One region of the Streptomyces sp. WM6372 genome, then DNA from elsewhere that is predicted to be linked to it. Evidence: riboswitches for the same ligand, from Rfam matches in the RefSeq annotation. Region 1 holds a riboswitch; each other region holds the start of a gene.
What was found. A riboswitch is a leader RNA that binds a small molecule or an ion and turns the genes downstream of it on or off. The one in region 1 is predicted to bind thiamine pyrophosphate.

Region 1 (9,610 bases):
CGCAGCACATCGCCGCGTTCGCGCCGAAGTGGCTGTCCGCCGAGGACGTCCCGGCCGAGGTCGTCGAGTCCGAGCGCCGCGTCGCCGAAGAGGTCACCCGCGCGGAGGGCAAGCCCGAGGCCGCCCTCCCGAAGATCGTCGAGGGTCGTGTCAACGGCTTCTTCCGCGACAACACGCTCCTTGGCCAGGCGTACGCGCTGGACGCCAAGAAGTCCGTCCAGAAGGTTCTGGACGAGGCCGGTGTCACCCTGGTGCGTTTCTCGCGCATCAAGGTCGGCATCTGAGTCCGTCCTGACAACGACGGACACCGGACCCCGGTAGGGTCTGAAGCAGTCGTCCGCGTGCGCGCGGAACGACCGCAGATCTGACGAGGAGGCCATTGCCGTAGAGGGAACCGCGAGGACCCACCGGCAATGGCCTTCTTCGTATGTGCACGAGGAGATCTCCATGAATCAGGGCGTGGACCCCCACACCGCTTCCGACGACAAGAGCGACCACGACAAGAAGGGCCGCCGCTTCATGCTGAAGCTGTCGGGCGAAGCCTTCTCCGGTGGTGGAGGACTGGGCGTCGACCCCGACGTCGTCCATGCCATCGCGCGCGAAATCGCCGCGGTGGTCCGTGACGGCGCGGAGATCGCCGTCGTGATCGGCGGCGGAAACTTCTTCCGCGGCGCCGAACTCCAGCAGCGCGGCATGGACCGTGCGCGGTCCGACTACATGGGCATGCTCGGCACCGTCATGAACTGCCTCGCCCTCCAGGACTTCCTGGAGAAGGAAGGCATCGACTCCCGTGTGCAGACCGCCATCACCATGGGCCAGGTCGCGGAGCCGTACATCCCGCTGCGCGCCGTACGGCACCTGGAGAAGGGCCGCGTCGTGATCTTCGGCGCCGGCATGGGCATGCCGTACTTCTCCACCGACACCACGGCCGCCCAGCGGGCCCTGGAAATCGACGCCGAGGCCCTGCTCATGGGCAAGAACGGCGTCGACGGGGTCTACGACTCCGACCCGAAGAAGAACCCCGACGCGGTGAAGTTCGACGCGCTGGAGTACAGCGAGGTGCTGTCCCGCGACCTCAAGGTCGCCGACGCCACCGCCATCACGCTGTGCCGCGACAACAAGCTGCCGATCCTGGTCTTCGAGCTGCTCGCCGAGGGCAATATCGCCCGCGCCGTCAAGGGTGAGAAGATCGGCACGCTCGTGAGCGACCAGGGCACCCGGGCCTGAGCGTTCCGACGCCGGGCCCGGCCCCACTGGGCCGAGCCCGCCCCGCCCGCCTGAACCATCCATATCTGACATGCAGGAGCACGTGGTGATCGAAGAAATCCTCCTCGAGGCCGAGGAGAAGATGGAGAAGGCCGTCGTCGTCGCCAAGGAAGACTTCGCCGCGATCCGCACCGGTCGTGCGCACCCGGCGATGTTCAACAAGATCGTGGCGGACTACTACGGCGCCATCACGCCCATCAACCAGCTCGCCTCCTTCTCGGTGCCCGAGCCGCGCATGGCGATCGTGACCCCGTTCGACAAGAGCGCCCTGCGCAACATCGAGCAGGCCATCCGCGACTCCGACCTGGGCGTCAACCCCAGCAACGACGGCAATATCATCCGGGTGACCTTCCCCGAGCTGACGCAGGACCGCCGCAAGGAGTACATCAAGGTCGCGCGCACCAAGGCCGAGGACTCCAAGGTCTCGATCCGCGCCGTCCGCCGCAAGGCGAAGGACTCCCTCGACAAGCTCGTCAAGGACAAGGAGTCCGGCGAGGACGAGGTGCGCCGCGCGGAGAAGGAGCTCGACGACACCACCGCGAAGTACGTCGCGCAGGTCGACGAGCTGCTCAAGCACAAGGAAGCCGAGCTCCTCGAGGTCTGATGAACGACTCTCCCTGGGCCACGGAGCCGGTTCCGGCGGGTCCCGCATACGATGCGCTGGTGGGCCCGCACACTCGGCCCATGCCCATCGTGCCCGATGCCGCCGGCCGTGACTTCGACGACCGGGAAGCACGCGATCGGGGGGCCGCCACCGACGGCGGCCCCCCGTTCCGCGCCGAGACGCCGCCGCAGGAGCCCATGCCCAGCCCCCCGCCCCCGCCCTCGCCGGCCCCGCAGGACGCCACGCCCCCGCCGAAGAAGCGGGCGGGGCGAGACCTGCGTGCCGCCATAGGGGTCGGTGTCGGCCTCGGTGCGGTGATCTTCGCTTCGCTGTTCATCGTCAAGGCGGTCTTCGTCGGCGTCATCGTCGTCGCGGTCGTCGTGGGCCTGTGGGAGCTCACCTCCCGGCTCCAGGAGAAGAAGGGCATCAAGGCGCCGCTCGTCCCGCTCGCGGTCGGCGGCGCCGCCATGGTCATCGCCGGATACGTCCGGGGGGCCGAGGGTGCCTGGGTGGCCATGGCCCTGACCGCGCTGGCGGTCCTGGTCTGGCGGATGACCGAACCGCCCGAGGACTACCTCAAGGACGTCACGGCGGGCGTCTTCGCGGCGTTCTACGTGCCCTTCCTGGCCACCTTCGTCGCGATGCTGCTCACCGCGGACGACGGGCCGGAGCGCGTGGTCACGTTCCTGCTGCTGACCGTGGTCAGCGACACCGGGGCGTACGCGGTGGGCTGGCGCTTCGGCAAGACCAAGCTGGCGCCGCGCATCAGCCCCGGCAAGACCCGCGAGGGCCTGTTCGGCGCGGTGGCCTTCGCGATGGCGGCCGGCGCTCTCTGCATGGAGTTCCTGATCGACGGCGGCATCTGGTGGCAGGGCCTGCTGCTCGGTCTCGCGGTCGCGGTCAGCGCCACGCTGGGCGACCTCGGCGAGTCGATGATCAAGCGGGACCTGGGCATCAAGGACATGGGCACGCTCCTCCCGGGCCACGGCGGCATCATGGACCGGCTCGACTCCTTGCTGCCGACCGCCCCGGTGGTGTGGCTGCTGCTCGCCGCGTTCGTCGGCACCGGCTGAAACGGGGCTCCCGCGGCTTCCGGCCGGCGGGCTGTTCACCAGGGCAACCCCGCTGAGCTGGGACGACGTACGTCTGAAGGCTTTGGGTGGGTCCGGGCGGTTACTCTTGAAAGGCGCGCTGCTTCTGCGGCGCGCCTTTCGTCTTACGAGGAGTACCAGCCATGGCCCGCCCTGTCCCGGGAGAGCTCACCTTCGTCGCCCCTCGCGGGGCCAAGAAGCCGCCCCGGCACCTCGCCGACCTCACGCCCGAGGAGCGTCGCGAGGCGGTCGCCGCGATCGGCGAGAAGCCCTTCCGGGCCAAGCAGCTCTCGCAGCACTACTTCGCCCGGTACGCGCACGACCCGGCCGAGTGGACCGACATCCCGGCGGGCTCGCGGGAGAAGCTCCAGCAGGAACTGCTGCCCGACCTGATGAGCGTCATCCGGCACATCTCGTGCGACGACGACACCACGCGCAAGACCCTGTGGAAGCTGCACGACGGCACGCTCGTCGAGTCCGTGCTGATGCGCTACCCCGACCGGGTCACCATGTGCATCTCCTCGCAGGCCGGCTGCGGCATGAACTGCCCGTTCTGCGCCACCGGCCAGGCGGGCCTGGACCGCAACCTGTCCACCGCCGAGATCGTCCACCAGATCGTCGACGGCATGCGCGCGCTGCGCGACGGCGAGGTTCCCGGCGGCCCGGCCCGGCTGTCCAACATCGTCTTCATGGGCATGGGCGAGCCGCTGGCCAACTACAAGCGGGTCGTCGGCGCGATCCGCCGCCTCACCGACCCCGAGCCCGACGGCCTGGGCTTGTCGCAGCGCGGCATCACCGTCTCCACCGTCGGCCTGGTCCCGGCGATGCTGCGCTTCGCCGACGAGGGCTTCAAGTGCCGCCTCGCGGTCTCGCTGCACGCGCCGGACGACGAGCTGCGCGACACCCTCGTCCCCGTGAACACCCGCTGGAAGGTCCGCGAGGTCCTCGACGCGGCGTGGGAGTACGCCGAGAAGTCCGGCCGCCGGATCTCCATCGAGTACGCCTTGATCCGCGACATCAACGACCAGGCCTGGCGCGGCGACCTCCTCGGCCGACTGCTCAAGGGCAAGCGCGTCCACGTCAACCTGATCCCGCTGAACCCGACGCCGGGCTCGAAGTGGACCGCCTCGCGTCCCGAGGACGAGAAGGCCTTCGTGGAGGCCATCGCCCGCCACGGCGTGCCGGTGACCGTACGGGACACCCGCGGCCAGGAGATCGACGGCGCCTGCGGTCAGCTCGCCGCGAGCGAGCGGTAGGCTGACCCGCGTATATCTGAATACTCATATTCCGACAGGGGAGCGCCACAGCGCTGAGAGTGCGGCACCACGCTTCTAGGACGAGCACAGCGGCCGCAGACCCTCTGAACCTTGCCCAGGTCATTCTGGGTAGGAAGTTCGGTCACCACCTCAAGCTGTTGCGCCCTGCCCGGGCGCCCGCTCCACCGGAGCGCCCGGGCAGGGCCGCGTCTTCTCCTGGTCAACCCAGGAGGAATGTTCCGTGAGCACCACCAGGAAGATCGCGGGTGCGGCGCTGGCCGCGGCCCTCGGTGTCAGCACGCTCGCCGCGTGCGGCGGCGCCAAGACCAAGGACGAGTCCGCGGCCGGCGCGAGCGATGCGCCGAAGTCCAAGACGGTCACGCTCGTCTCGCACGACTCCTTCAACGTGACCGACACGGTCCTCAAGGAGTTCGAGCAGCAGAGCGGCTACACCGTCAAGGTCCTGAAGTCCGGGGACGCGGGCGCCGCCCTCAACCAGGAGATCCTCACCAAGGGCTCCCCGCGCGGCGACGTCTTCTTCGGTGTGGACAACACGCTCCTCTCGCGCGCCCTCGACAACGGGATCTTCACGCCGTACGAGGCCAAGGGCCTGGCCGACGTGAAGCCCGAGTACGTGCTCGACAAGGAGCACCGGGTCACCCCGATCGACTCCGGCGACATCTGCGTCAACTACGACAAGGCGTACTTCGCCGACAAGAAGCTCGCCCCGCCGCAGACGCTGGACGACCTGGTCAAGCCGGAGTACAAGAACCTGCTGGTCACCGAGAACGCGGCGACCTCCTCGCCGGGCCTCGGCTTCCTGCTCGCCTCCGTCGGCAAGTACGGGGAGGACGGCTGGAAGGACTACTGGAGCAAGCTCAAGGCCAATGGCGTCGAGGTCGTCGACGGCTGGGAGCAGGCCTACAACGAGCGCTTCTCCGGTTCGGCGGGCGGCAAGAAGGCCAAGGGCGACCGGCCGCTGGTCGTCTCGTACGCCTCCAGCCCGCCGGTCGAGGTCCTGTACGGGGAGCCCCAGCCGGCCGAGGCCCCCACGGGCGTGGCCACCGGCACCTGCTTCCGGCAGGTCGAGTTCGCGGGCCTGCTCAAGGGCGCGAAGAACGAGGCGGGCGGCAAGGCGCTCCTCGACTTCCTGGTGAGCAAGAAGTTCCAGGAGGACATGCCGCTCCAGATGTTCGTGAACCCGGTGGTCAAGGACGCGAAGCTGCCGGAGCTGTTCACGAAGCACGGCGTGGTCATCGAGAAGCCCGAGAACGTGGCTCCCGAGACGATCGCCAAGAACCGTGAGCAGTGGGTCAAGGCATGGTCCTCGCTCGTCGTGAAGTAGGACGCGAGAGCACTCCCGTGAAGGAGGGCGCGCGCGGTACGGCCGTCCGGCTCCTGCTGATGGCCGTACCGCTCGCCTTCTTCGGGCTGTTCTTCGCCTACCCCGTGGCCGCGATCGTCGGCCGCGGGATCAAGACCGACGAGGGCTGGCAGTTCGGCCGGATCGGCGAGGTGCTGACCCGGCCCGACATCGCCGACGTGCTCTGGTTCACCACCTGGCAGGCGTTCGCGTCCACGGCGCTCACGCTCCTGATCGCGCTCCCCGGCGCGTACGTCTTCGCGCGCTTCGAGTTCCCCGGCAAACAGCTGCTGCGGGCGCTGGTCACGGTCCCGTTCGTGCTGCCGACGGTGGTGGTCGGCACCGCCTTCCTGGCGCTGGTCGGGCGGGGCGGACTGCTGGACGAGCTGTGGGGCGTCCGGCTGGACACCACCGTGTGGGCGATCCTGCTCGCGCACGTCTTCTTCAACTACGCCGTCGTCGTACGGACGGTCGGCGGGCTCTGGGCGCAGCTGGACCCGCGCCAGGAGGAGGCCGCCCGGGTGCTGGGCGCCGGGCGGTTCGCCGCCTGGCGGCGGGTGACCCTGCCCGCGCTCGGGCCGGCGGTGGCCGCGGCCTCGCTGATGGTGTTCCTGTTCACGTTCACCTCCTTCGGCGTCGTGCAGATCCTCGGCGGGCCCTCGTACGCCACCTTGGAAGTGGAGGTCTACCGGCAGACCGCGCAGCTGCTGGACCTGCCGACGGCCGCCGTCCTCACGATGGTCCAGTTCGTGGCGGTCGGCCTGATCCTCGGCGTCCACGCCTGGACCGTGCGCCGGCGGGAGACCGCCCTGCGGCTGGTCGATCCGGCGCGGACCGCGCACCGGCCGAGCGGTCCGGGCCAGCGCGCCCTGCTGGGCGGGGTGCTGCTGACGGTGGCGCTGCTGATCGTGGCCCCGCTGGCGGTGCTGGTGGAGCGCTCCCTCGATGCGCCCGGCGGGTACGGGTTCGGCTTCTACCGGGCGCTCCAGGACGTGGGCGCGGGCGGCGGAACGTTCCTGGTGCCCCCGCTGGAGGCCATCTGGAACTCCCTCCAGTACGCGCTCGCCGCCACCGCCATCGCCCTGCTGATCGGGGGGCTCGCGGCCGCGGCACTGACCCGGCGCGCGGGCCGGTTCGTGCGCGGGTTCGACGCGCTGCTGATGCTCCCGCTGGGGGTGTCGGCGGTGACGGTCGGCTTCGGGTTCCTGATCACCCTGGACGAGCCGCCGCTGGATCTGCGGACCTCGTGGATCCTGGTGCCGCTCGCGCAGGCGCTGGTGGGCGTGCCGTTCGTCGTACGGACCATGCTGCCGGTGCTGCGCGCCGTGGACGGGCGGCTGCGCGAGGCCGCTGCCGTGCTCGGGGCGTCGCCGCTGCGGGCCTGGCGGGAGGTGGACCTGCCGCTGGTGCGGCGGGCGCTGCTGATCGCGGCCGGATTCGCCTTCGCCGTGTCGCTGGGGGAGTTCGGCGCGACCGTCTTCATCGCCCGGCCCGACCGTCCGACGCTGCCGGTGGCCGTGGCGCGGCTGCTGGGGCGGGCCGGCGAGATGAACTACGGGCAGGCGATGGCCCTGAGCACGATTCTGATGCTGGTGTGCGCGGTGTCCCTGCTGGTGCTGGAGCGGCTGCGCCCCGACAAGACCTCGGGAGAGTTCTGATGACGTTGCTCGAACTGGCCGGGGTGTCGGTCCGCTTCGGCGAGCGCGCCGTCGTCGACGCGGTCGACCTGGAGGTCGCCGAGCACGAGATCGTATGCGTGCTCGGGCCCAGCGGAAGCGGCAAGTCCACGCTGCTGCGGGTGGTGGCCGGGCTCCAGCCGGTCTCGGCGGGGCGGGTCCTGCTCGGCGGGGCGGACCAGGCGCGGGTGCCGGCGCACCGGCGCGGGGTCGGCCTCATGTTCCAGGACCACCAGCTGTTCCCGCACCGGGACGTGGGCGGGAACGTCGCGTTCGGGCTGCGCATGCGGGGCTCCGCCCGGGCGGCGTACGAGGCCCAGGTCGCGCAGTTGCTGGAGCTGGTCGGGCTCCCCGGGGCCCAGGGCCGCTCGGTGGCCTCGCTGTCGGGCGGTGAGCAGCAGCGGGTGGCCCTGGCCCGGGCGCTGGCCCCTTCGCCGCGGCTGCTGATGCTGGACGAACCGCTGGGGCAGCTGGACCGGGGGCTGCGCGAGCGGCTGGTGGTGGAGCTGCGGGGGCTGTTCTCCCGGCTCGGGACCACGGTGCTGGCCGTCACGCACGACCAGGGGGAGGCCTTCGCCCTGGCCGACCGGGTGGTGGTGATGCGGGACGGGCGCATCGCGCAGGCCGGGACCCCGCTGGAGGTGTGGCAGCGGCCGGCTTCGGAGTTCGTGGCGCGGTTCCTCGGCTTCGAGAACGTGATCCCGGCGACGGTGGTGGGCGGGGCCGCGGCCACGGCGTGGGGGAAGGTGCAGGTGCCGCCCGGTTCGCCGGAGGGGGAGCGGCGGATCCTGATCCGGCCGGCCGGGGTGGTGCTGACGGCTGCCGGGCTGCGCTGCGAGGTGGTGTCGCGGACGTTCCGGGGCACGCATGTCGCGCTGCTGCTGAGGCCGGAGGCGGGGCCGGTGCTGGAGGCGGAGTGCGGGCTGGCCGGGGCGCCGGCCGTGGGCGACCGGGTCGCCGTGTCCTTCACCCCGGCGGAAGTCGTCGTCCTTCCGGCGGGCTAGGTCGTCGCTTTCGGACCCGGCAAGATCCGGAAGAGACGACCTGGGCCCGGGGCTGCGTCCCGGGCCTCGTGGTGTCCGCCCTCAGACGCCGGCGGGGCTGGACCGGGGGCTGGGTTCCTCGGCGGGGGCTTCCTCCGCGCCGTCGTGGTTGCCGTACCAGGCGACCGCCACCGCGCCCGTGACGGCCAGGACGAAGCCGAGGACCGCCAGCCAGGCCAGGCCCGGGCGGGAGGCGTCGCCCAGCCACAGGACGCCGATCGCGCCCGGCAGGACCGTCTCGCCGACGACCAGCGCGGCCGTCGCGCCGTTCACCGATCCGATCTGCAGGGCGACCGTGTGCAGGTACATGCCGCCGACGCCGGCCAGCAGGATGGCGTAGAGCGCCGGGTCGGCGAGCAGGGCGCCGAGGTCGAACGGGTCGATGCCGTCGAGGATCCGGACGCCGACGCCCAGCGCGCCGAAGGCCAGGCCCGACAGCAGGCCCGCGAGGATCGCCGCCCGGGCACCCAGGAGGTGGACGGCCACCGTGCCGCCCGCGATGATCAGCAGGGTCACCCCGAACAGCCACCAGTGCGTGGACATCGGGGCGTGGTGGCCGCCCTCGTGGCCCGCCGCCGTCGCCAGCAGGACCAGCGCCGCGCAGACGACGCCGATCGAGGTCCATTCCTTGCGGGTCAGCCGGATGCCCAGCATCTTCACGCTGAGCACGGCCGTGATCACCAGGTTGGCGCTGATCACCGTCTGGGACAGGAACAGCGGCAGCAGCCGGGCGGCCAGCGCGCCCAGCCCGAAGCCCACGAAGTCCAGGATGGTGCCGACGATGAACTCCCACGTCATCGCCGCCTTCGCGGTGGACGAGAGGTTCGGGCCGCCGTGCGCGGTCACCCCCGCGGCGGGCGGGGACATCCGGGCCGCCCTGCGCGAGCCCACGGCTTGCAGGACGGATCCCGTGCCGTAGCAGATGGACGCCGCGATCGCGGTCAGCAGGCCTATGAGCACCGAGGGCTCCGTTCACGTCTGGCAGGTTTTGCGAGTTGATTACCTATGGCAGACGTGTGATCGGGCCGGGAAGTTGCCTCGGGCCGTCCGCTGTTTCATCCGGTCCGTCGCGTTCAGTCCGTCGCGTTCATCGCCGTGAGCACGGCGGGCACTTCGTCCACCGAGTCGACCAGCGCGATCCGCGACTCCATCGCGCGCCCGCGCGCCAGGGCCTGGAGCAGCGGCCACGCCGGCAGGTGCTCGGTCCAGTGCGTACGTCCGACCAGCACCATCGGCGTCGGCTCGCCCCGCGACTCGTAGTAGTTCGGCGTCGCGTTGTCGAATATCTCCTGGAGGGTGCCCGCGGCGCCC
Region 2 (9,610 bases), on a different contig from region 1:
GGGCGGGTCGCCGGGGGCGGGGGGGCGAGGGGGAGATGGCGGCCGCGCCGTGAGCCCCGTACCCCCGCCCCCTCAGAACGCCGGGCGTTCCGGATCCAGGGCGGCTCGGCCCTGGGTCGGGGACGAGGCCTCCGCGAAGCGGCGCTGGGGGATGCGGCCCGCCCGGTACGCCAGGCGGCCCGCCGAGACGGCGTCCCGCATGGCCGCCGCCATCAGGACCGGGAACTGCGCCCGGGTCACCGCCGAGGCCAGCATCACCGCCGCGCAGCCCAGCTCCATCGCCAGCGCCACGTCCGAGGCCGTGCCCGCCCCCGCGTCCAGGATCACCGGAACCCCGGCCCGCTCCGCGATCAGCTCGAAGTTGTGCGGGTTCCGGATCCCCATCCCCGAGCCGATCGGGGACCCCAGCGGCATGATCGCCGCGCAGCCCACGTCCTCCAGCTTGCGCGCCAGCACCGGGTCGTCGTTCGTGTACGGCAGGACCGTGAAGCCCTCGTCCACGAGCGTCTCCGCCGCGTCCAGCAGCTCCACGCCGTCCGGCAGCAGGGTCCGCTCGTCGGCCACGACCTCCAGCTTGATCCAGTCGGTGCCCAGCGCCTCCCGCGCGAGGCGCGCCGTCAGCACCGCCTCGCCCGCCGTGAAGCACCCCGCCGTGTTCGGGAGCACGGAGATGCCCAGCTTCGTCAGTACCGACAGGACCGAGCCCTGGACCGTCGGGTCCAGCCGCCGCATCGCCACCGTCGTGAGCTCCGTACCGGACGCGGTCAGCGCCCGTTCCAGGACGTCCAGGCTGGGCGCCCCGCCCGTGCCCATGATCAGGCGGGACGAGAAGCTCCGGCCGCCCAGTACGAAAGCGTCGTCAGCCATCGCGCTCAGCCCCCCTGTACCGCGGTGAGGACCTCGACCCGGTCGCCCTCGCCCACCGGCGTCAGCGGCCACTGCCCGCGCGGGACCACGGTCTCGTTCAGTGCGGCCGCGACGCCGGACGGAGCCGCGGTCAGGGTGGCGACCACCGCGTCGAGCGTGGTGCCGGCCGCGATCTCGCGCGGCTCGCCGTTGACGGAGATGGTCATGCGTACGACTCCTGACGTGCGGCGGAGAACCGGCGCGGGGTGAACGGTCGGGCGATCTCCGGCAGCGTGCCGGTGGTCAGCAGCTCCGCCATCACGTCGCCGGTGAGCGGGGTCAGCAGCACCCCGTTGCGGTAGTGCCCGGTGGCCAGGTGCAGGCCGGGCAGGTCGGTCGGGCCGAGCAGCGGGGCGTTGTCCGGGGACCCGGGGCGCAGTCCGGCCCGGGTCTCGGTCAGCGGCAGTTCGGTGATGCCGGGCACCAACTCGTGCGCGTCGCGCAGGAGCTCGTACACCCCGCCCGCGGTGACCGTGGTGTCCCAGCCGAGTTCCTCGCTGGTGGCCCCGATGACGAGCTCGCCGTTCTCACGCGGCACCAGGTACACGTGGCTGCCGCGGACCACCGCCCGTACCGTCCGCGACAGGAACGGCGCGTACGCCGCCGGCACCGCGAGCCGCAGCACCTGCCCCTTCACCGGCCGTACGGGGGGCAGGACCCGCGCCGGTACGCCGGCCAGCCGGCCGCTGAGCGAGCCCGCGGCCAGGACCACCTGGTCGGCGCGCAGCTCCGTACCGTCGTCGAGCCGTGCGCCCACGGCGCGGTCGGCGGCGGTCAGCAGCCGCTCCGCGGCCGCCCGGCGGATCTCCACGCCGGCGCCCTCGCAGGCGGCCAGCAGCGCGGCCGCCAGCCGGCGCGGATCGACCTGGTGGTCGCCGTCCACGCGCAGCCCGCCCCGCACGCCGGGGGCCAGCATCGGCTCCAGGCGGCGGCACTCGCGGCCGGTGAGCCACTCCGACTCCAGGCCGCAGCGGCGCTGGAGGGCGTGCAGTTCGCGCAGGTGCAGCCGGTCGTCGGCGTCGAGGGCCACGGCGAGGGTGCCGCAGGCGCGGTAGCCGATGTCCATCCCGCCGCTGGCCTCGGCCAGCTCGGCGGCGAACTCGGGGTAGCGGGCGGCCGAGGCGACGTTGAGGCCCAGCAGGGTCTCCTCGCCGTAGTGCAGCTCCGTGACGGCGGCGAGCATGCCGGCCGCGACCTGTGCGGCGCCGCCGCCGGGCGCCGGATCGGCGAGCACGGTCCGCAGCCCGTGCCGGGCCGCCCGCCAGGCGGTGACCAGGCCGATGATCCCGCCCCCGATGACGAGGACGTCCGACCCTGCGGATCCTGTGGACCCCGAGGACCCCGAGGGCCCTGTGGACCCCGAGGATCCTGTGGACCCCGAGGGCCCTGTGGACGTCGGGGATCCCGCTCCGGATCCCTTCCGAGATGAGTGCATGGGCGTCCAGCCCCTCCCTTCGCCGGCATGACCCGGATCAGGTTCGTACGGTCGGAGGCCGCTCAGCCTCCCTCTCAGCCCGGTCCGCCCGGACTCCCGCGATGGGTAACGGGCGCCAGCCTAACCCCGGCGCCGGGGGCGGGTAAGGCTGCCTCCCCGGCCGCCGCGCCGGTCCGCTGTTCCTGACGAGTTGTCAGATCGCTAGGCTGGGCGCCGTGAGCGAGCAGACGGAACAGACTCAGAGCGGCGTCGTCATCGTCGGCGCCGGAATGGCCGGGGTGCAGACCGCGGTCGCGCTGCGGGAGCAGGGGTGGCGCGGCCCCGTGACCCTGCTGGGCGCCGAGCCCCACCAGCCGTACGACCGGCCCCCGCTGTCGAAGGCGGTGCTGCTCGGCAAGGCCGAGGACTCCGCGTTCGACGTGGACTTCGAGGGGCTCGGCGTCGTGCTCCGGCTCGGGGTGGAGGTCACCGGGCTGCGGGCCGCCGAGCGCGAGCTGGACACCGAGGCGGGGCCGGTCCCGTACGAGGTGCTCGTCCTGGCGACCGGCGCCGAACCCCTGACCCTGCCCGGGTCCGAGGGCGTCCCCGGCGTGCACCTGCTGCGCACCCTGGACGACGCGGCCCGGCTGCGGCCGGTGCTGGCCCGGACCCCGGCGACCGTGGTGGTCGGGGCGGGCTGGATCGGCGCCGAGTTCGCCACCGCGGCGCGCGAGGCGGGCTGCGCGGTGACGGTGGTCGAGGCGGCGGACCGGGTGCTGGCCGGGGCGCTGCCCGCGGAGGTCGCCGCCCCCATGGCCCACTGGTACGAGGAGTCCGGTGCGGCCCTGCTGACCGGCGCCAAGGTGTCCTCGGTGGAGTCCGGGCGGGTCCTGCTCGCGGACGGGCGGGAGCTGCCCGCGGGCGCGGTGGTCGTGGGCATCGGAGCCCGGCCGGCGACCCGGTGGCTGGCGGGCTCGGGGGTCGAGCTCGGCCCCGAGGGCGCGATCACGGCGGACGAGTACCTGCGCACCTCCCTGCCCGGGGTGTACGCGGTCGGCGACTGCGCGTCGTTCCCGTCGGCCCGCTACGGGGCGCGGCTGCTGGTGCACCACTGGGACAACGCCCTCCAGGGGCCGCGGGTGGTCGCGGCGAACATCGTCATGGGGAAGGCGGCGCAGGTCTACGACCCGGTGCCGTACTTCTGGTCGGAGCAGTTCGGGCGCTTCGTGCAGTACGCGGGGCACCACGCGGGCGCCGACGAGCTGCTGTGGCGCGGGGACCCCGCCGAGGCGGCGTGGTCGGTGTGCTGGCTCCGGGGCGGGGCGCTGGCCGCGGTCCTGGCGGTGGGCCGGCCGCGGGACCTGGCGCAGGGGCGGAAGCTGATCGAGACGGGGGCCCCGGTGGATCCGGCGAAGGTCGCCGATCCCGCGGTCCCGCTGAAATCGGCGCTGGTCTAGGCGTTACGGGAAGGGTGCGGAGCGGGTGCGGGGACCCGGACGGGTCGGCTCGGGTACCGGGTGCCGGTCCGAAGTGGCAGGCTTGTGCCCGTGACCGAGATTGACGCAAAGATCGATGCCCTTGTCCCCGCCTGGCTGTACGTCCCCGACATCGCCGAGATGCTCGACATCGAGGTGACCCGGGTCCGCCAGCTGGTCAAGGAAGGTCAGCTGATCGCCGTACGACGGGGCGAGAACCGTTCGCTCCAGGTGCCCGCCCCCTTCATCGACGGAGACAAGATCGTCAAGGGCCTGGTCGGCCTGCTGACCGTGCTCCGCGACGACGGCTTCTCCGACGAGGAGATCCTGGAGTGGCTGTTCACCCCGGACCCGACCCTGCCCGGCACCCCCGTCCAGGCGCTGAGCGAGAATCGCGGCACGGAGGTGAAGCGCCGCGCTCAGGCGCTCGCCCTCTGACCCGAGAGACCCGGGCGACCGGAGCAACCCGGCGGCCCGGGTGATCCGAGCCGCCTGATCCATCTGCGGTGCGCGGGCCCCGGACGGCCCGTGCACCGCATCCACCCCGGGGGGTACCCATGTCCGCGAACGTGTCCGCGCGCACCCAGCTGTCCGACGCCCGGCTCTACCTGTGCACGGACGCCCGCAAGCGGCAGGGCGACCTCCCCGAGTTCCTCGACGCCGTCCTGGCCGCAGGCGTGGACATCGTCCAGCTCCGGGACAAGGGCATGGAGGCCGGCGAGGAGCTCGAACACCTCCGGGTGTTCGCCGACGCCGCGCGCCGCCACGGCCGGCTCCTCGCGGTGAACGACCGCGCCGACGTCGCCCACGCCATCGGCTCCGACGTCCTGCACCTGGGCCAGGGCGACATCCCGGTGCCCGCCGCCCGCGCGATCCTCGGCGAGTCCGTCCTGATGGGCCGGTCCTGCCACGCCGAGTCCGAGGTCGACGCCGCCGTCGCCGAGCCGGGTGTGGACTACTTCTGCACCGGCCCCTGCTGGCCCACCCCCACCAAGCCCGGCCGGTACGCCCCCGGCCTCGGGCTCGTCCGGTACACGGCCTCGCTGGCCCCCGCCCGCCCCTGGTTCGCCATCGGCGGCATCGACGCCGGCAACCTCGACGAGGTCCTCGACGCCGGAGCCACCCGCATCGTGGTCGTCCGCGCGCTGACCGAAGCCTCCGACCCGGGCGCGGCCGCCGCCGACCTGGCCAAGCGGGTCCGCGAGCGCGTTTCCGCCTAAGTCCTCCCGAGCCGTCCGTGCGGGTGTCCAAAAACGTGTCCAAAAGGCGGACGCGGCTTCGGCCCGCACGAAGGCGCGTCTAACCTGCCCGTATGGCCCTTGGTACCGCTTCCACCCGCACGGACCGCGCACGCACGGTCCGCGACCTGATGGCGTCCGGGAGCCCGTCGTACTCCTTCGAGTTCTGGGCCCCCAAGACGGAGAAGGGCGAGCGCAACCTCTGGAACGCGCTGCGCCGGATCGAGGCGGTGGGCCCGAGCTTCGTCTCGGTGACCTACGGGGCCGGCGGCTCCACCCGCGGCGGCACCGTCAAGGCAACCCAGGAGATCGCGGCCGACACCACCCTGACCCCCGTCGCGCACCTCACCGCGGTCGACCACTCCATCGCCGAGCTGCGCCACGTCATCGGCCAGTTCGCCGACGCCGGCATCCGCAACATGCTGGCCCTGCGCGGCGACCCGCCGGGCGACCCCATGGGTCCCTGGGTCGCGCACCCCGAGGGCGTCCACTACGCCGCCGACCTGGTCCGGCTGCTCAAGGAGTCCGGCGACTTCTGCGTGGGCGTCGCGGCCTTCCCCGACATGCACCCGCGTTCGGAGGACTGGGACACGGACATCCGTCACTTCGTGGACAAGTGCCGCGCGGGCGCCGACTATGCGATCACCCAGATGTTCTTCGATCCGGAGAATTATCTGAGGCTGCGCGACAGCACCCAGAAGGCGGGCTGCGAGACCCCGATCATCCCCGAGGTCATGCCTGTTGTGGGCATCAAGCAGCTCGACCGGCTGCCCCAACTCAGCAACGCAGTCTTCCCCGCAGCCGTGAAAGAGCGCATGCTCGCCGTCAAGGACGATGCAGCCGCTGTACGCTCCATTGGGATCGAGTTCGCCACGGAGTTCTGCGCGCGACTGCTGTCCGAGGGTGTCCCGGGGCTGCACTTCATCACGCTGAACAATTCCACGGCGACTCTCGAGATCTACGAGAACCTGGGCCTGCACCAGCGGGCCTGATCGGCCGGCCCCCGTTTCCTGGGCGGTTGGCCGTACCGAGAGGTGCCACGCATGGGAATGACGGTCCTCTACATCGCGTTCGGTTTCGTCGCGCTGTGGCTGCTTGCCGAGGTCCTGATGCAGTACAAGGCCCGGCTGCGCTGGCGGTTGCTCGCGTTCGCCGGGTTCGTCGGTGTGGTCGCCGGGGTGGTGCTGCCGTCGGTGCCGGTCATCGGCATCGGCGCGGCCGCGTTCGCCGTGGGCCAGACCCTGGTGACGCTCTCCTTCCGCAAGGGTTTCGAGGCCGGCTGGGCGCTGCGCCGCGGCGGCGAGCCCGTACGGAAGCAGAACCGGCGCCGCCGGGCGGGCAGCGCGCGCCCCGAGCCCGCGCTCGAGGTGACCGCGCTGGAGTACGGGTCCGACGGGGCGGCGCCGGACCCCGAGGGGGCCGACCGGGCCGACGCACCCGACCAGGCGCAGCAGGAGCCCCGGTTCCAGGCCGCGACCGAGGATTTCTACAGCCCGGAGCCGCTGCCCGAGGACACGGGCTCGTACGGGATACAGAGCTTCGCCCCGACCGCCGACGCGGGCCGGACGGCGGCGTTCGCCTCGCCGTTCCCCACGGCCGAACAGGACGCCCACCAGTACGCGCCCTTCTACGACGGGCAGGGCTACGACCAGCAGGGCCAGGGCGGCTACGACTACTCCGCGGGCTATCCGGCGGGCGGCGAACAGCAGGTCTACGCCGCCTACTCGGACCCGTACATCGGCACGGGCGGGGCCGTGATCCCGCAACAGCCGTACGACTACACCCCGTACGCCGACTACTCCGGCGCCGACCCGTACGCGAGCGCGGGCGGGCAGCAGCAGTACGCGATGGACACCCCGCCCGGCGGGGTGTGGGTGCCGCAGCAGCGGTCCACCGAGGGGGCGGGCGCGGGCTACCCCGGGGACGACCAGAGCCAGTACCCGCAGCAGCAGCAGCCGCAGCAGTACCCGTACCAGGGCACCGGCGAGTACGAGCAGTACCGCTACTGAGGGCCGGGGCACGACGGGTACCGATGTACCGAGGCGGGTGAGCAGTGAGCCCCCGGGGAACGTTCCCCGGGGGCTCACTCCGTCACTGGGAGCCGCGGAACGCCGCGCCCTCCACGATCAGCCCGGCCACCAGGGCCCCGGTCATCCCGGAGTGCGCGAGTCCGCCGCCGGGGTGCGCCCAGCCGCCCGCGAGGAACAGCCCGGGCAGGGCGGTGGTGTTGGCGGGGTAGAGCATCGCGCCGCCCGCTCCCGCGAGGGCGGGCGGGGGCACCGCACCGCCCGGCGCGCCGGTGTCCGCCTCGATGTCCGCGGGCGTGCGCTCCCGCGTCCACAGCAGCCGCTCACGCAGTCCGGGCACGGCCCGGGCCGCGAGGTGCAGCAGCTCGTCCGCGTGGGGCGCAGGGGCGCCCCCAGGGCCGCAGAGGGCGCTCACGGTGACCGCCTCGTGGTCCGCGTCGGGCCGCACGGCGGGATCGTCGGGGCGCAGCACGGTCAGCTGGGTTCCGGGGGAGTGGACCAGGGTGCGGTGGACGGCGTCCGCGGGGCGCGCGCCGCGCAGCGCGAGCAGCAGGGTGAGCCGGCTGGCCACCCCCGGCCCGCGGGCGGGCGCGCCGCCGGCCGGCAGCGGTACCCCCAGCTGCCGCGGATCGACCCCGCAGACCACGAAGTCGGCCGGGGCCCCGGTGCCGTCGGCCAGCAGCAGCCCGGCCGCCCGGCCGTCTTGCTCCAGGACCTCCCGTACCGGCGCGTCGAAGACGAAGGCGACCTTCCGCTCCAGGCAGCGCTCGTACACGGCGGTGGCCAGCGCCCGCATCCCGCCGCGTACGTACCAGCTGCCGAAGGTCTGCTCCATGTACGGGAGCACGGCCGCCGAGGCGGGCGCGGTGGCGGGGTCGACCCCGTACGCCCGCACCCGCGCGGCGAGCAGTTCGCCGAGCTCCCCGCCCAGCTCGCGCTCCGCCACCTCGGCGAGGGTCGGGGGCCGGCGGCGCAGCAGTCCGCTCTTGCGCAGCGCCGGGTACGGATCGCCGCCCAGCACCTGCCAGTCGGGGCGCAGCGGCTCCTCCAGCAGGGGGCGGCGGGTGGCGTTCCAGGCGTCCCGGGCGCGGCCCAGGACCCCGTTCCAGCGCTCTCCCGCGCCCGCGCCGAAGGCCTCGTCGAGGACGGCGGCGGCGCCGCCGCGCGAGCCGCCCGGGAGGGTGACGGAGCTGCCGTCGGGGAGGACGTGCCGGACGGCCGGGTCGGCCTGGACCAGCTCGACGCAGTCCTCCAGGGGCCGCTTGCCGGTCTTGACGAACAGATCGCGGTAGACGGCGGGCAGGTGCAGCAGACCGGGCCCGGTGTCGAAGGCGAAGCCGTCCTGCTCGTACCGGCCGACGGAGCCGCCATAGGTGGACCCGCGCTCGTACACCGTCACCTGGTGCCCCGCCACGGCCAGCCGGGCCGCCGTAGCCATCGCGCCCATGCCGGCGCCGATCACCGCAATTCGTGCCATGCGGATGACCCTATCGAGCGGGATCGAGCGGGATCGGGGGAGGCCGGCTGCAGGTCGGGGGGAGGCCGGCGGGTGGTCGGCGGGTGGCCGGCCGAGTTCAGCGGGGTGGCACGGCGGCCCGCGCGAGCGCCTCGCGCTCCTCGGCGGCGAGCCGCTTCTCCTCGCGGCGCTGGGCCCGGCGGCGCAGGAAGCGGCGGATCCGGCTCCACAGGAAGACGAGTATGGCCAGGCCGGCCGCCAGCAGGACGGCCGCGATGATCGCGGCCGCCTGGGGGTTGAACATCGCGAAGGTGACGATGCCGGCCACGCCCAGGTCCTCGGCGGTGCTCAGCGCGATGTTGCTGAACGGCTCGGGCGAGGTGTTGACGGCCATCCGGGTGCCGGCCTTGACGAAATGGCTGGCCAGCGCGGTGGAGCCGCCGATCGCACCGGCGGCCAGGTCGGAGAGCGAGCCGCTCTGTCCGGCCAGCAGGGCGCCGACCACGGCCCCGGCCACCGGGCGGATCACGGTGTGCACCGCGTCCCAGACGGAGTCCACGTACGGGATCTTGTCGGCGACGGCCTCGCACAGGAACAGCACGCCGGCGACGATCAGCACGTCGGTGCGCTGGAGGGATGCGGGGACCTCGTCGGTCAGTCCGGTCGCGCCGAAGACGCCGAGCAGGAGGACCACGGCGTAGGCGTTGATCCCGCTGGCCCAGCCGCTGGTGAAGACCAGGGGGAGCACACTCACCGGCCCATCATGCCGCAGGACCGGGCCGCGGAACGGGCGATCGCGGAGACGAGGACGGGGCGGACCGGCGCGACAGAGCCGTGAGGGGACGGCCGCCTTACGGCGGCCGTCCCCTCACCCGTGTCTGCGGGGGCCTACTGCCCCTGTTCGTCGCGGCGGCGCTGCCACCGCTCCTCGATGCGGGTCATCATCGACCGACGCTGTCGGTTGCGGCCGTGGGCCGAACCGCCTGCACTGCCGGAGACGGGCTGCTCGCCAGGCTTGGGTGCCTTGCGCCAACCGGTGACCACGAGGACCGTACAGCCGAGCATGACGAGGAATCCCACCACGCTGACCCAGA
Region 3 (9,610 bases), on a different contig from region 1:
GGTCCTCCTCGACCATCCCGTACGACGTCGCCGTCGACTCAATACTGCTCACCTTATGAGGATTCCGCTCTCCCGAAAATGGGTGGCGCCAGGATTGCGGGGGAGCGCACGCATATATGCGCACGCCGGTGGCCCACGCCGTGGCGCGCATCCCTCGTACAGGTGAGTTGAGACCGTCCCGAGACCACACCGCTTTGGCATGCTCGTACCCGCCGACAAACGCCCCACTCACTCTCCGCGCTCAAATTCCTTCAATTCCAAGGTCATTGGGGGTGGCGAACCATGCAGAATCGTGCCTGTCAACGCGTGCATATGCACCCGGACCACCCACCCCGACGAGCCCTACTATCGGCTCGCCATGACAGCAGCAGGGAAGCATCAGGTGAGCCGGACCGAGACCACCCGGCGGGCCGCCGGCCGACAGGGCCGGGCCGGCATCAGGGACGTGGCCGCCGCGGCGGGCGTCTCGATCACGACCGTCTCCGACGCGCTCAATGGCAAGGGGCGGCTGCCGGACGCCACCCGCCGCCACGTTCGCGAGGTCGCCGATCGGCTGGGCTACCGGCCCTCCGCCGCGGCCCGCACCCTCCGTACCGGCAAGTCGGGCCTCATCGGCCTGACCGTGACCACGTACGGGGATGAACCTTTCACCTTCACCGAATTCGCGTACTTCGCCGAGATGGCCAGGGCCGCCACCTCCGCCGCGCTCGCCCGCGGCTACGCCCTCGTCATCCTCCCCGCCACCTCCCGACACGACGTGTGGTCCAACGTGGCCCTCGACGGCACCGTCGTCATCGACCCCTCCGACCACGATCCCGTCGTCAGCGAACTGGTCCGCCAAGGCCTCCCCGTCGTCTCCGACGGCCGCCCGGCCGGCTCCCTCCCCGTCACCGCCTGGGTCGACAACGACCACGAGGCCGCCGTACTCAACCTGCTCGACCACCTCGCCGCCGCCGGCGCGCGCCGGATCGGGCTCCTGACCGGCACCACCACGGACACCTACACCCGGCTGTCCACGACTGCCTACCTCAACTGGTGCGAGCGCGTCGGCCAGGACCCCGTCTACGAGTCCTACCCCGCCCACGACCCGTGCGCGGGCGCCGTCGCCGCGGACCGGCTGCTCGCCCGGCCCGACCGGCCCGACGCCGTCTACGGGCTCTTCGACCCCAACGGGACCGATCTGCTGGCCGCCGCCCGGCGCTACGGCCTGCGCGTCCCCGAGGACCTGCTGCTCGTCTGCTGCAGCGAGTCCACCGTGTACGCCAACACCGAGCCGCCCATCACCACGCTCTCCCTCAAACCGCGCCGCATCGGCACCGCCGTCGTACAGCTGCTGATCGACGCCATCGAGGGGGTCGACACCGGCCGCCCGGTCGAACAGGTGGTCCCGACCGAGCTGATCGTCCGTACCTCCTCGCAGCGCAGGCAGCCCCGTACGACCGTCAGCCCGCCCCGTTCTCCGGCCCAGGACTGACCGCCACGGCGCGATACCGGCGGGGCCGACGGCCCCGCCGGGGATTTCCGCAACACCTATTTCGGGAGAAAGTGGCAGGAACTACTGGTTCCGCCCAGGATTCACCACCCCTGGTGCGTCACAGAGCGCGAGCCGCATTCCTATGATGGGCGCACGACATCACGGACCCTCCGCTCAGGAGGCCAGGAGGGTCCGCAGGTGTACGGCAGCGCGACGGTGGTGGAGGGGTCGATGACTCAGGGGGCCGGTCAGGGACCCGCGATGCGGACGGAGACGCTGCGGGACTTCCGAGTTCCGGTCACCGAGCCCGTCCCGTACGGCGTGCCCGGCGCGCTTCCCGAAGAGGCCCCGGTGTACGGCGAGTACCCCGCGTACTACGGGGAGGGCGCTCCCGTGCCCCCTCACCCGCCCGTGCCCCCGCAGCCCTCCGTGCCCCCGCAGCCGCCCCTGGGACAGGACCCCGCCGCGGGCGGACCGGCCCCGGCCGACGGGGACGATCTCGACGAGGGCTACACCCCCACCCACCGCGACCTGCCGATCATCGGCCGCGGCGGGCCGGGCGACACCGTCCAGGTCCACTACGTTCCCCAGGAGTCCCCGGCCGCCGGCCCCGGACCGCTGTACGTGGTCGGCGACGTGCACGGCTATCTGGACGAGCTCGTCCACGAACTCCAGGCCCAGGGCCTCATCGACGCCGACCGCCGCTGGTCGGCCGGCAACGCCCGCCTCTGGTTCCTCGGCGACTTCACCGACCGCGGCCCCGACGGCATCGGCGTCATCGACCTCGTCATGCGGCTGTCCGCCGAGGCCGCCGCCGCGGGCGGCTACTGCAAGGCCCTCATGGGCAACCACGAGCTGCTGCTCATCGGCGCCAAGCGGTTCGGCGACACCCCCGTCGCCTCGGGCGCGGGCACCGCCACCTTCCAGGCCGCCTGGCTCCTCAACGGCGGCCAGCGCACCGACATGGAGCGCCTGGAGGACGTACACCTGCAGTGGATGCAGCGGCTGGACGCGGCCGTGCTGGAGGACGGGCACCTGCTGCTCCACTCCGACACCACCGCGTACCTCGACTACGGCGACTCCATCGAGGACGTCAACGACACGATCCACGAGCTGCTCAACCGCAACGACGCCGACATCACCTGGGACCTGTTCCGCAAGTTCACCAAGCGGTTCGCCTTCCGTGACGAGGAGACCGGCCCCCAGGCCGTACGCGAGCTCCTCGACACCTACGGCGGCGGCCGCGTCGTGCACGGACACAGCCCGATCCCGTACCTGCTGGGCGAGGTGGGCACCGAGGACGGCGACGAGTCGCGCGGACCGGAGGCCGTGAACGGCCCGCACGTGTACGCGGAGGGACTCGCCATCGCGATGGACGGCGGAGTCACGATGGCGGGCAAACTGCTGGTCGTGCAACTCCCGTTGAACGACTGAGGGTTATCAGAACGGGGGTAATTTCAGGAAACCCCCTGTCACGGCGTGGCATGGGCGCTCTACCATCGCCCTATCCGTAGCAGGCTCTCCTCCGTTTGTGCCGGCGCCCGGGTCTACGCGGGCAAACCGGTCCCCACGGAGCATCGGGGGATGCACATGAACAGCGCTCCGCACCTGCTGACCGAAGACCGACCCGAGTTCGATCGGCTCCTCGACGAGGCGCTGCGCACCGCGCACGAACGGCCCGAGCTCGCCGCCCTCGGTGAGCGCCTGAACGCCGAACAGCTGCGCACGATGGCCATCGGGGCCAGCGCGCTGCTGACGGCCGCGGCCGCGGCCGAGTACGACCACTACGTGAAGATCCGCGGAGAGCGGCGCGACGAGGTCCTGTCCACCCCCGGTTCGGCCGGGGACCAGGGTGCCGGGCAGCAGGGCGAGGGCGAGGACGGCGCGGGCGTCAGTGCCGTGGTCGCGGTGCTGGCACCGGTCCTGGCGGGCACCGCCATGCTGATCTTCCTGCTCGTGGGCTACATCCTGAAGGCGGTCGAACCCGAACCCGCCTTCGCCGAAACGATGCTGACGGCGGGTTGGCTGTTCGGCGCGCTGACCGTGGTCTCGCTGTTGTTCGCGGTGATCGGGCTGCTGGTGACGGCCGTCCGCAACCGGGCGACCGAGGTGGTGGCCGAGGACCCGGCCGACGCGATACCCGACGAGGTCGCGCGGGCCCGCGAGGCCTGGCGGCATGCCCTGCTGGAGCGGGGCATCCTGCCGTTCCTGCGGGACGCGCTGGCCGATCCGAGCGCGGCGCCGGCGGGGCCGGCGTATCCGTCCCCGCACACGCCGAAGGCCGGGCGCATCCCCAACCTGGGATACACCCGGCCCGACTTCACCAGCCCGGGGTCCCCTTCACAGGGCCCCCGCCCCGGCTACACCCCGCCGGACTTCACCAGCCCGGACTTCAGCAGCCCGGACGGCGGCACGCAGTAACGCCGCGGCCCGGCCCGCAGCGGGCCGTCCGTCCCTGTTTCACGTGAAACATCGCGTCGCGCCGGGACACTGCCCTGGGAAGCCCCCTCATCCTCCCCAGAGCAGCGCCGGCCGCCACGAGCGGGTCAGTCGGCCAGCGGGAGGTACACCCGGTTGCCGCTCGCCGCGAACTCGGCGGACTTCTCCGCCATGCCCGCCTCGATCTCATCGGCCTTCAGGTCACCACCGTGCTCACGACGGATGTCCTGGGAGATCTTCATCGAGCAGAACTTCGGACCGCACATGGAGCAGAAGTGCGCGGTCTTGGCCGGCTCGGCCGGGAGCGTCTCGTCGTGGAACTCGCGGGCGGTGTCCGGGTCGAGGGCCAGGTTGAACTGGTCCTCCCAGCGGAACTCGAACCGAGCGTCCGACAGGGCGTCGTCCCACTCCTGGGCGCCCGGGTGGCCCTTGGCCAGGTCCGCCGCATGCGCAGCGATCTTGTACGTGATGACGCCCGTCTTCACGTCGTCGCGGTTGGGCAGGCCCAGGTGCTCCTTCGGCGTGACGTAGCAGAGCATCGCGGTGCCCCACCAGGCGATCATCGCGGCGCCGATGCCGGAGGTGATGTGGTCGTACGCCGGGGCGACGTCCGTGGTCAGCGGGCCGAGCGTGTAGAACGGCGCCTCCTCGCAGATCTCCTGCTGGAGGTCGATGTTCTCCTTGATCTTGTGCATCGGGACGTGGCCCGGGCCCTCGATCATGGTCTGCACGTTGTGCCGCTTGGCGATCGTGTTCAGCTCGCCCAGCGTCTTCAGCTCAGCGAACTGCGCCGCGTCGTTGGCGTCCGCGATGGAGCCGGGGCGCAGGCCGTCGCCCAGCGAGTAGGTGACGTCGTACGTCGCGAGGATCTCGCAGAGCTCCTCGAAGTTCGTGTAGAGGAAGTTCTCCTTGTGGTGCGCAAGGCACCACGCGGCCATGATCGAGCCGCCGCGGGAAACGATGCCGGTCTTGCGGCGGGCGGTCAGCGGCACGTACGGCAGCAGCACGCCGGCGTGGACCGTCATGTAGTCGACGCCCTGCTCGGCCTGCTCGATGACCGTGTCCTTGTAGATCTCCCAGGTCAGGTCCTCGGCGCGGCCGTCGACCTTCTCCAGCGCCTGGTACAGCGGCACGGTGCCGATCGGGACCGGGGAGTTGCGCAGCACCCACTCGCGCGTGGTGTGGATGTTGCGACCGGTCGAAAGGTCCATGACCGTGTCGGCGCCCCACTTGGTCGCCCAGGTCATCTTGTCGACCTCCTCCTCGATGGAGGAGGTGACGGCGGAGTTGCCGATGTTGGCGTTGACCTTCACCAGGAACCGCTTGCCGATGATCATCGGCTCGATCTCCGGGTGGTTCACGTTCGCGGGAAGCACCGCGCGGCCGGCGGCGATCTCCTCGCGGACGACCTCGGGGGAGACGTTCTCGCGGATCGCGACGTACTCCATCTCCGGTGTGATCTCACCGCGGCGGGCGTACGCGAGCTGCGTGACGGCGGCGCCGCCACGGCCCCGGCGGGGCTGGCGCGGGCGGCCAGGAAAGACCGCGTCGAGGTTCTTGAGGCCACCGCGCGGCGACGTGTGCTTGATGCCGTCGTCCTCGGGGCGCACGGGGCGGCCCGCGTACTCCTCGGTGTCGCCGCGGCCGATGATCCAGTTCTCGCGCAGCGGCGGCAGGCCGCGCCGTACGTCGGTTTCGATCTGCGGGTCGGTGTACGGCCCGGACGTGTCGTAGAGCGTCACGTCCTTGCCGTTGGTGAGGTGGACCTGGCGGACCGGCACCCGGATGTCGGGGCGGGAGCCCGCCACGTAGCCCTTGTGCCAGCCCGGCTGGCGCTCGGTCCGGCCGTCGCCGTCCTCGCTGACGGCAGGCGTGCGTGCGTCATGAATGGTCATGAGACCTGATCTCCCTACGCCGGCATTACCCGGTAACAGGTTCGGCGGTCGACGCAGCCTCTTCCCGTACGCATGTGTGCTGCGCGTACGGTGATCAGCGCCCTCTCAGCCCGGTGCTCCGAGCTCCCGCGTTGTGCAAAGGTGCCCCCACGCTAGCGTCATCTGTGGCGTGCTGAACAGTGGGCCCCCTCAACTCTTGCGATGATCTGCCGGTGACGTCCTCGCCGCAGCCTCCCACCCAGCCCACCGAGCCCACGGGTCACAGCGACCACGCACACGTGGGCCACGGGCATGACCACGGGCATGCCCAGAGCCCGGACCCGAGCCCGGACCAGAGCCCGGCCCCGGGCCACTCCCACGGCCATTCCCACGGCCACGGACCGGCGGCCCCCGTCTCGAAGCACCTGCGCAAGGTCATCGCGGCGGTCCTGATCCCGTTCGCCGTCGCCGTCTTCGTCGGCATGGTGGTGCTCTGGCCGGGCGGCGCGCCCGCCCACGAGCGCTCCGGGGTGGGCTTCGACCGGCAGACCCAGCAGGGCCTCGTCACCGCGCTCGAGCAGGTCGACTGCAAATCCGTGAACGCCTCGCAGGTGCCGGCCACCGGCAGTGTCTCCACCCCGGAGGGGCGCGAGGCCAAGGCCGCGCAGACCGGCGAGTGCAAGAAGGCCACCATCGAGGTCACCACCGGACCCGACAAGGGCCGCACGTTCTTCGAGATCGTCCAGCCGGGCGCACCACGGCAGTTGGAAGACGGCCAGGAGGTGGTCGTCGCGTACGCGCCGGACGCGCCACGGGATCTCCAGTACTCCGTGGTCGACGTGAACCGCAAGCTGCCCCTGGCGGTGCTGGCCGCGATCTTCGCGGTGGCGGTGGTCGTCGTCGGCCGGATGCGCGGCCTGTTCGCGCTGATCGCGCTGGTCGTCAGCTTCGGCGTGCTGACCCTCTTCATCCTGCCGGCGATCCTCCAGGGCTCGAACCCACTGGTCGTCGCAGTCGTCGGCGCCAGCGCCATCATGCTCATCGCGCTCTACATGTGCCACGGACTGAGCGCCCGTACCTCCGTCGCCGTGCTGGGAACGCTCGTCTCGCTGCTGCTGATCGGGCTGCTGGGCTCGGTGTTCGTCGACTGGGCGTTCCTCAGCGGCAACACCGACGACAACACCGGGCTGATCCACGGGCTCTACCCGGAGATCGACATGAGTGGCCTGCTGCTCGCGGGCATCATCATCGGATCCCTGGGTGTGCTGGACGACGTGACGGTCACCCAGACCTCGGCAGTCTGGGAACTCCATCAGGCCGACCCGTCGATGGGGTCCCGCTCCTTGTACCGTGCGGCCATCCGGATCGGTCGCGACCACATCGCTTCGGTGGTCAACACCCTGGTCCTGGCCTACGCGGGCGCGGCGCTTCCGCTTCTGCTGCTGTTCTCGATCGCGAACAGCAGCATGGGTTCGGTGGCCAACAGCGAGCTGGTCGCGGAGGAGATCGTACGGACCCTCGTCGGGTCGATCGGCCTGGTGGCCTCGGTTCCGGTGACAACGGCGCTGGCCGCGCTGGTGGTTTCTGCCGACCGGCCGGGATCCCCGGCCGGAGCGGCGGCCTCGGGGCCGGTCCGCGGAGGCCGGGGACGGCGGCGCAAGCGCTGAGCGACCCGGGTGGCTCGGGGGCCCGGGGCGGCTCGGCGCGTACGGTCCGCTCGGCGTGTACGGTCCGCTCAGCCCGCGTTCTGCTCGTTCTGGCGCGACTCGGCAAGGATCCTGTCCAGCGCTTCGTCGAGGTTGTCCTCGAAGTCGCCGAGGTTGCGCTCCTGACCGAGCGGAACAAGCCGGTCGGTACGGTCGAGGAACGCGACGAGCGGCGCCGCGCCGGCGCGGAACAGGGCCCGGTCACAGCCGACCTGGAGCCGGATGTGGACGTCGGACAGGTCCTCGGGATCGGTGGGGGCGATGTGCACATCACCGTCGCCGCACGGCTTGTTGATGCCGTCGAGGAGCAGCTCCCGTCCGAATGCCCAGGTCACGGGGGCGTCTCCGGGGAGGTGGAACGTCAGGCGCACTGCGTAGGGGTCACGGGTGTCGTACCGGAGTTCCACCGGGATCCGGAAGGAGAGCTCCTCGGAAACGAGGAAGCTCATCATGACCTCTGCCTGTACCGACTCGCGCATGGACTACCCCGCTGTAGTGGAAGTGGCCAGGAATGAACCCCCAGGGCCCTCTTGACAAGGGTGGTGGAAGCTCATGCAGATCACAAGGAGTGAGTTTTCAGATACTGATAGAGAACGAGAGGGTACTCAACAGCGCGCCTACTTCACTCCGTAGTCGATCGACCACATACAGCAACCGTTTCTCCTGGTGCAAAGGGAGGGAAATCGCCATGGTTGCGGCGGTATCGCCCGCGGTAATGGGGATGGCTGCACAGACCGTGCCCAGCGCGTACTCCTGACGCTCCGTAACCGGCTCCATGCGTCCGAGGGAGCCGATGCGGTGTTCGAGGGCGCTCTGATCCCGGACGGTGTACTGGGTGACGGCCTCGACCGGGTGCCGCTCGTAGTAGTCCCTGCGCGTCTTCTCGTCGAGCTGGGCCAGCAGGCACTGTCCGATGGCGTGCGCATGGCCGGTCGCGCGGAAATCGGCCCACTCCTCGACGGCGGGGCTGGCCGGGGTGTCCGAAACACCCACGAGCTCGATCTCACCCTCACGGAACACCGCGAAGTAGACGGGGGCCCCGACCGCGTCGCGGAAGTGCGCGAGGGAGTCGACGATCATGCTGCGACGTTTCTGCTGCAGCCCGCCGCCCGCCAGCCGCCCGGCGGCGGCACCGAGCACGAACACGCCGCTCTCGCGCCGCAGATAGCCCTCGTGGGTGAGGGTGCGCAGCAGGTGGTACGCGGTAGGGAGCGGGAGCCCGGCCTCGCGCGCCAGTTGTTTCGCCGGAGCTCCCTCGCTATGGGAACCCGCTGCTTCGAGCAGCCTCAACGCGCGCTGCACCGAACCGATCAGCGTCGGCACACCGGCATTGTGAACCGAAGACAAAGCTCACCCCCAGGCGTGGCGGCGGGCCTGGGGAGGGCCCGCCCTGCGGGGGCCGCCCCCGCACGCGCCGCGACTCCTGGGGGTCGCACTCGGCCAGCTCTGGAGAAAACCGCAGGTCAGGGCGGCACAACCGGCGTCCGATACCCAGGGAACGGCACAGATTGCCACTCTATCCGCCGATTCCCGCGGTGTGGGCGGTTTGCCACCTCACGTTCCCCCGCCCGGGTTAATCCCCGGGATTGACCCGGGGTCCGGAGACCTACCAGTCGCGGGAAGAGGACTTCGTACCGCTGCCGGTGAACTTCTTCACGATGAAGACCAGGCCGCCGACGAGGCCGACGAAGAGCAGCAGCTTGAAGACGAACGAGATCAGGGCGCCGAGGATGCTCGTGATGACACCGCCGAAGACGAAGAGCACCAGAAGCGGGATCGCGACCCACTTAACCCACCAGGGCATGCCTGCGAATGTCTCTCGGATGCCGTCCATGTCCTCAACCTCTTCCTGAGCTTCCTGAGCCGTGACTTCCTGCTCTCGATGCTAGGAGGCCGCCCAACCTCCCGGGGGCCCGCGAGCCCCCGGACTCCCCTGATCCGCCCCCTAGGGGAATCAGGGGGTCCGACCCTGGTCGGGGCGCGCCAGGCTAGGCCTCCGGCGGGGAGAACACCACCAATACGCGCAGGTCCTCGGTGATGTGGTGGAACTTGTGCACCACCCCGGCGGGCACGTAGACGACGCTGCCGCGCGCCACCGTCGTCGTCTCCTCCCCGAC

Region 2: linked by a shared signal. The riboswitch ahead of thiO (glycine oxidase ThiO) and the one ahead of ADK52_RS19440 (thiamine ABC transporter substrate-binding protein) in region 1 are both predicted to bind thiamine pyrophosphate.
Region 3: linked by a shared signal. The riboswitch ahead of thiC (phosphomethylpyrimidine synthase ThiC) and the one ahead of ADK52_RS19440 (thiamine ABC transporter substrate-binding protein) in region 1 are both predicted to bind thiamine pyrophosphate.

What each region holds. Positions count from the first base shown of each region.
Region 1 covers NZ_LGDB01000186.1:40,168-49,777, forward strand. The annotation lists gene tsf (translation elongation factor Ts) at 1-284, shown strand, start outside; gene pyrH (UMP kinase) at 448-1,227, shown strand; gene frr (ribosome recycling factor) at 1,313-1,870, shown strand; gene ADK52_RS19430 (phosphatidate cytidylyltransferase) at 1,870-2,943, shown strand; gene rlmN (23S rRNA (adenine(2503)-C(2))-methyltransferase RlmN) at 3,105-4,217, shown strand; TPP riboswitch at 4,244-4,371, shown strand; gene ADK52_RS19440 (thiamine ABC transporter substrate-binding protein) at 4,459-5,562, shown strand; gene ADK52_RS19445 (ABC transporter permease) at 5,622-7,238, shown strand; gene ADK52_RS19450 (ABC transporter ATP-binding protein) at 7,238-8,260, shown strand; gene ADK52_RS19455 (hypothetical protein) at 8,342-9,259, opposite strand; gene ADK52_RS19460 (LOG family protein) at 9,373-9,610, opposite strand, start outside.
Region 2 covers NZ_LGDB01000248.1:6-9,615, forward strand. The annotation lists gene ADK52_RS37205 (thiazole synthase) at 73-867, opposite strand; gene thiS (sulfur carrier protein ThiS) at 873-1,073, opposite strand; gene thiO (glycine oxidase ThiO) at 1,070-2,341, opposite strand; TPP riboswitch at 2,339-2,451, opposite strand; gene ADK52_RS37220 (NAD(P)/FAD-dependent oxidoreductase) at 2,557-3,777, shown strand; gene ADK52_RS37225 (Rv2175c family DNA-binding protein) at 3,868-4,233, shown strand; gene thiE (thiamine phosphate synthase) at 4,353-5,015, shown strand; gene metF (methylenetetrahydrofolate reductase [NAD(P)H]) at 5,108-6,025, shown strand; gene ADK52_RS37240 (hypothetical protein) at 6,077-7,042, shown strand; gene ADK52_RS37245 (phytoene desaturase family protein) at 7,125-8,537, opposite strand; gene ADK52_RS37250 (DUF4126 domain-containing protein) at 8,635-9,270, opposite strand; gene ADK52_RS37255 (DUF3040 domain-containing protein) at 9,405-9,610, opposite strand, start outside.
Region 3 covers NZ_LGDB01000001.1:205,531-215,140, reverse strand. The annotation lists gene ADK52_RS01015 (LacI family DNA-binding transcriptional regulator) at 359-1,474, shown strand; gene ADK52_RS01010 (metallophosphoesterase) at 1,691-2,908, shown strand; gene ADK52_RS01005 (hypothetical protein) at 3,059-3,895, shown strand; gene thiC (phosphomethylpyrimidine synthase ThiC) at 4,021-5,808, opposite strand; TPP riboswitch at 5,803-5,948, opposite strand; gene ADK52_RS00995 (YibE/F family protein) at 5,988-7,454, shown strand; gene ADK52_RS00990 (SsgA family sporulation/cell division regulator) at 7,523-7,972, opposite strand; gene ADK52_RS00985 (IclR family transcriptional regulator) at 8,070-8,807, opposite strand; gene ADK52_RS00980 (DUF5326 family protein) at 9,100-9,318, opposite strand; gene ADK52_RS00975 (cupin domain-containing protein) at 9,482-9,610, opposite strand, start outside.